Regions from separate parts of the Pseudoalteromonas sp. BDTF-M6 genome, predicted to be linked through region 2. Evidence: predicted binding sites of a transcription regulator. Region 2 holds the regulator's gene; the other holds the start of a gene.
The links. The regulator NrdR, encoded in region 2, represses ribonucleotide reductase genes. The targets are predictions, from matches to a motif close to AAACACNANATNTNGTGTTT.
Positions count from the first base shown of each region.

Region 1 (3,139 bases), on a different contig from region 2:
ATAGTCTGGTCAACGAATTTTTGCATAATGCCCACTAGTTGTAGGTAGCCATCGTTCGATGGAATGTCCCACAGCAACTCGTATTGATCTTTTAGACGCTCATACTCTGGCACAACTTGCTTAAGGATACCGTCTTTAGACGCCTTAACGCTAATATGACCGCGCGGAGGCTCAATTCCGTTAGTCGCGTTGGAAATTTGCGACGAGGTTTCCGATGGCATCAGCGCCGACAGAGTCGAGTTACGCATGCCATAGGCTTGGACGCTTTCGCGCAGGCCATCCCAATCCAGGTGCAGTGGCTCATCACAGACGCTATCGAGATCCTTCTTATAGGTATCGATAGGCATAATGCCCTGTGAATAGGTGGTTTCGTTAAATTTAGGACACGCGCCTTTTTCTTTAGCCAGCTCGTTTGATGCTTTCATCAGATAATACTGAATCGCTTCAAAGGTTTTATGCGTTAGGCCATTGGCGCTGCCATCCGAATAACGCTTACCATTTTTAGCCAGGTAATAAGCGAAGTTAATTACGCCTACACCCAGGGTACGACGACCCATGGTGGCATTGTATGCGGCCGGCACAGGGTACTCTTGGTAATCCAACAGGTTATCAAGGGCACGTACCGCCAGCTCGGCAAGCTCTTCCAGCTCATCCAGTGACTCAATGGCACCTAAGTTGAAGGCTGACAAGGTACACAGGGCGATTTCACCGCTGTCGTCGTTCACATCGTTCAGTGGCTTAGTTGGCAAGGCGATCTCTAGGCACAGGTTAGACTGGCGAATAGGTGCAACCTTGGCATCAAATGGGCTATGGGTATTACAGTGGTCAACGTTTTGCAGGTAAATACGACCCGTGCTGGCACGCTCTTGCAAGAACATAGAGAACAATTCAACGGCCTTAATGCGCTTCTTACGAATTGACTCGTCCTGTTCGTATTTCACATAAAGCTGCTCGAACAAGTCTTGGTCTTCGAAGAAAGCATCGTAAAGACCAGGCACATCCGATGGGCTGAATAAGGTAATGAAACCGTCTTTGATCAAGCGGGTATACATCAGCTTGTTAAATTGCACACCGTAATCCAGGTGGCGAACACGGTTGTCTTCAACACCACGGTTATTCTTAAGAACCAGCAGGTTTTCAACCTCTAGGTGCCATAGCGGATAGAACAGGGTAGCGGCACCACCACGTACGCCGCCTTGCGAACAGCTTTTAACCGCGGTTTGGAAGTGCTTATAAAAAGGCACACAACCTGTGTGATACGCTTCACCGTTACGAATTGGGCTACCTAGGGCGCGAATGCGACCGGCGTTGATACCGATGCCTGCGCGTTGAGAGACGTATTTTACAATCGCCGATGACGTAGCGTTGATAGAGTCTAGACTATCGGCACACTCGATCAGTACACACGAGCTAAATTGACGCGTAGGTGTACGAACACCCGACATAATAGGTGTGGGTAGCGAGATCTTAAATTGAGAAACCGCATCGTAAAAACGCTTCACATAATCAAGACGCGTTTCTTTTGGGTAATCCGAGAATAGGCTGGCCGCAACCAACATATATAGGAACTGGGCGCTCTCATAAATATCGCCGGTAACGCGGTTTTGTACCAGATACTTACCTTCTAGCTGCTTAACGGCGGCATAGCTGAAGTTTAAATCGCGGCTATGGTCAATAAACTGATCCATTTGCTCAAATTCAGACTGAGTGTAGTCGGTAACTAAATGCTGGTCATAACGCTTATCTTCAACGAGCTTAACAACATGATCATACAGTTTAGGTGGCTCAAAACGGCCATAGGCTTTTTTACGCAGGTGGAAAATAGCCAGACGCGCTGCCAAATACTGATAGTCAGGCGTATCTTTTGAGATCAAGTCCGCGGCCGATTTGATAATCGTTTCGTGAATATCTTCGGTGCGAATGCCGTCATAGAATTGAATATGGGACTTAAGTTCTACCTGAGATACAGATACATTATTGAGCCCTTCTGCGGCCCAAGTAATGACACGATGAATTTTATCTAAATCCAACGCTTCCTTACGTCCATCGCGTTTGCTAACAGATAACTGTTGAGTCATAGTTATTGCCCGTAATTATAATTAATTGTATTAGCGCACAGCTGCTAAAGATGTCTTTAATCAGCTACAGCAGGCGATGTATTTACTACGTCTAAGCATACCTTTGCTTTGCGCCATCGCCCACGGCCACCAAGCATTTATAGCTGTGTAAGATTTAAACACTAGATATGGTGTTTTCATCTCTGTGATTCACAAGATAGTGGGGTCTGCGTGTATTTGCAAGAGGCGCAAACTGTGACAATCTGTGGATAAGTTGCCGCAGTTAGTAACCGTTAACCTTCAAACATTTTTAATGCTGTCGGTCGGCGAAAATCAACGTCAAAAAACACAAATTTAATGATTTTTTTCTAGTCTAACCGACTGGGTTTTTTATCATCAAGTCGACCATCTTTTCATCACGCGATTAGCACAAGCGCACTATATCTGGTGTTTAAAAAATAACAAACCACCAGATATAGTGTATGCGCTCATTTGAAAAACACAAACCGGATTGGCTACGCTTTGTTTACGCTAGCTTTTCAAAGTGCAAAAGGTAGTTAACGTCCAAGTCCTGGCCTAGGGTGTATTGCTTGCTCAGCGGGTTGTAACTGAGTCCTGCGCTGTGACGCACTTTCAATCCGGCTTGCTCGGCCCACTGGATAAGTTGTGATGGACGGATGAATTTCTTATGGTCGTGTGTCCCCTCAGGTACCAGCTTAAGCAACTTCTCGGCGCCAACAATGGCGAACAAATAGGCCTTGGCCGTTTTATTTAAGGTAGAGAAGTAAACCTGGGCACCGGGTTTTGCCAGAGCGGCGGCACTGGCGATCACCGATTGCGGATCCGGCACATGCTCAAGCATTTCCATACAGGTCACCACATCGAAGCGCTCGGCATGCTCGACGGCATATTGCTCGGCGGTAATTTGTTGGTAGTCGACTTTAATGCCCGACTCGAGACTATGAAGCTTGGCGACATTAAGAGGTTCGCGACCCATATCGATACCCGTGACCTTAGCGCCAAGCTTGGCCATGCTTTCCGCTAAAATGCCACCGCCACAGCCTATATCCAAGGTTTCTTTA
Region 1 is NZ_JAGXTQ010000001.1:532,149-535,287, forward strand. It holds gene nrdA (class 1a ribonucleoside-diphosphate reductase subunit alpha) at 1-2,078, opposite strand, end outside; gene ubiG (bifunctional 2-polyprenyl-6-hydroxyphenol methylase/3-demethylubiquinol 3-O-methyltransferase UbiG) at 2,584-3,139, opposite strand, start outside.
Region 1: the regulator NrdR is predicted to act here: its motif matches at 2,235-2,254, upstream of nrdA (class 1a ribonucleoside-diphosphate reductase subunit alpha).

Region 2 (3,139 bases):
TTGATTCTGCTTTCGGAGCTTGCGCTCCTTGAATAAGGCGCTCCAAGTAACGCGCTATTTGATCGACCTCGAGATTGACCTTAGTGCCAACCTGAAATTCGGCGATCGTTGTTTGTGCCAGCGTGTGCGGCACAATCGTTAATTTAAACTGGTTACCGTCGATTTCATTGACGGTCAAACTGGCGCCGTCGATGCACACCGAGCCCTTGTAGGGAATGTACTTCATCAGCGCTTCTGGCGCCGCCAGCCAATATTCGATGGCGCGGGCATTAGGGCTGACCTTAACCACCTCGGCGATGCCATCCACATGGCCGGAAACCAAGTGTCCACCCAAGCGCGAAATCGGCTGTAGAGCCTTTTCTAAATTGACCCGCTGGCCACGCTGATAGTGCGCAAAACGGGTCAGTGACAATGTCTCTTTTGACACATCGGCACTAAAGCCATCGCTGAATTTTTCGGTGACCGTTAAGCAGACGCCATTGGTGGCGATGCTATCGCCAAGCGCCACATCACTCATGTCTAAGTTGTCACTTTGTACGCGCACGCTAAGGTCGCCATCAACCAAGGTGAGGGAGCTGAGTGTGCCCGTTGCTTCAATAATGCCTGTAAACATGGCTATTCTACTCTAAGTTGCTCTAAGGTAAGGCGAATATCCTCACCAATTGGGGTCATATCGCTAAAGTGCATGGTCGGCACCTGCGCCATTGCCGTAAATGGGCCCATATTTAACAGCCCTTTGGCATCGCTGCCCATTAATTTTGGCGCAATATAAACAATGTAGCTATCAATGAGTTGCTGCTGTGCCATGGCACCAGCCAGGGTCGCGCCCGCCTCTAGCCAGACGGAGTTAATTTCGCTCTGCGCCAGCTGTGCAAGCAAGGCATCGAGATTGACCTGGCCATTTTCAAGGCCATCGCACACCAACTCGGTTACATTGTTGGGCCACACGGGCGGTTTATCAAGCTCTTTGGGGTTAACACCTGCTGTGCTTGAGCGCACTAATAATATCTTGCCTGGCTGTTGAAAAAGCGCAAGATCCGGAGTCAGCCGATAACGGCTATCTAAGATCACCCGCAGCGGTTGACGCACCTGTGGCAACACATATTCGCTACGCTGGCTGTCGTCTAGGCGCACATTAAGCTTGGCATCGTCCATCAACACGGTATCGGCACCACTTAAGATGGCACAGTGCTGGGCACGCAATAGGTGAACATCTTTACGCGCCTCGGGGCCGGTGATCCATTTACTCTCACCATTGGCCAGAGCGGTTTTACCATCGAGGCTGGCGGCCAGCTTACAGGTGACATAGGGACGTCCGCTGCGCATGCGTTTTAAAAAGCCCAGGTTTAACTTCTCGGCTTCTTCACCAAGCAAACCGGATGCGACCTCTATGCCCGCCTCGGCGAGCATCTTCATGCCGCGGCCACTGACCTGCGGATTAGGGTCTTGCATGGCGCAGATCACTTTCGCGACCTTGGCCTTGATCAGGGCGCCGGCACAGGGGCCGGTGCGACCGGTATGACTACAGGGCTCAAGCGTAACATAGGCGGTGGCGCCTTGGGCATTATCACCCGCCGCCGCCAAGGCGTGCACTTCGGCGTGTGGAGTACCCGCCTGTTGGTGAAAACCTTCCCCTATTACTTGGCCATTTTTAACCAGAACACAGCCGACATTGGGATTGGGTGTGGTGGTGAATCGACCTTGATAAGCAAGCTCAATGGCTCGGCGCATATAGCGCTTATCGTCCGCACTGAAGGTCATCTTAATCTCCTAGGCGGGCGATTTCTTCACCGAATTCACGGATATCTTCAAACGAGCGATAGACGGAGGCAAAGCGCACATAAGCAACCTTATCTAAACCTTTCAGCGCTTCCATAATGCACTCGCCAATCAGTTGTGAACTGACTTCACGTTCACCGGTGGCGCGAATTTGTGACTTGATTTGATGCACCACTTCATCGACTTGTTCTGTTTTTACTGGTCGACGCTCTAACGCGCGGTGCAGGCCATTTTGCAGCTTGTCTTCATTAAAAGGCTCACGGGAACCATCACGCTTGATCACGCGCGGCATCACCAACTCGGCTCCTTCGAAGGTGGTAAAACGTTCGTGACACTCATTGCATTCGCGACGACGACGAACTTGGTGGCCACCACCGACCAGGCGTGAATCAATAACCTTGGTGTCTTTAGCGCTGCAGAAAGGACAATGCATAGTGAATGGGATTCCTGTAGATAACAAAAAGGCCGCAAAAATTGCGGCCTTTATCATACACAAATGTTTGTGTAATAGCTATTTCACACTGTTATGCGTAAACAGGGAACTTAGCGCAAATCGCTTTCACTTTTTCTTTCACTTGTGCCTGAACATCTGTGTTGTCGATGTTATCAAGTACGTCACAGATCCAGCCCGCTAGCTCTTTCGCTTCGGCTTCTTTGAAACCACGACGAGTGATAGCCGGAGAACCGATACGTAGACCCGAGGTTACAAACGGTGAACGTGGATCGTTTGGTACCGAGTTTTTGTTTACCGTGATGTTGGCATTGCCAAGAGCGGCATCGGCATCTTTACCCGTGATGTCTTTATCGATCAAATCAAGAAGGAACAGGTGGTTGTCGGTTTTACCCGATACTACCTTGTAGCCGCGCTCTTGTAGTACTTCAACCATGGCTTGAGCATTAGCAACAACTTGCTGCTGGTATGCTTTAAATTCAGGCTGCAGTGCTTCTTTGAAAGCAACCGCTTTAGCTGCGATTACGTGACATAGAGGACCACCCTGGCCACCTGGGAATACGGCGCTGTTTAGCTTTTTGTAGATCTCTTCATCGCCACAGTTAGACACGATTAGACCACCACGAGGACCGGCTAGCGTCTTGTGCGTTGTGGTTGTTACCACGTGTGCGTAAGGCACTGGGCTTGGGTATACGCCAGCGGCAATAAGACCGGCAACGTGAGCCATATCAACAAACAGGTAAGCACCTACTTTGTCGGCGATTTCACGGAAACGTTTCCAGTCAACGATACCTGAGTAAGCAGAGAAACCACCGATGATCATTTTCGGCTTATGCTCAAGCGCTAGCGCTTCAACCTGATCGTAATCGATTTCGCCGGTTGCTTCGTTAAGACCGTACTGGATTGCAT
Region 2 is NZ_JAGXTQ010000004.1:17,810-20,948, forward strand. It holds gene KD147_RS09995 (riboflavin synthase) at 1-613, opposite strand, end outside; gene ribD (bifunctional diaminohydroxyphosphoribosylaminopyrimidine deaminase/5-amino-6-(5-phosphoribosylamino)uracil reductase RibD) at 616-1,761, opposite strand; gene nrdR (transcriptional regulator NrdR) at 1,763-2,212, opposite strand; gene glyA (serine hydroxymethyltransferase) at 2,304-3,139, opposite strand, start outside.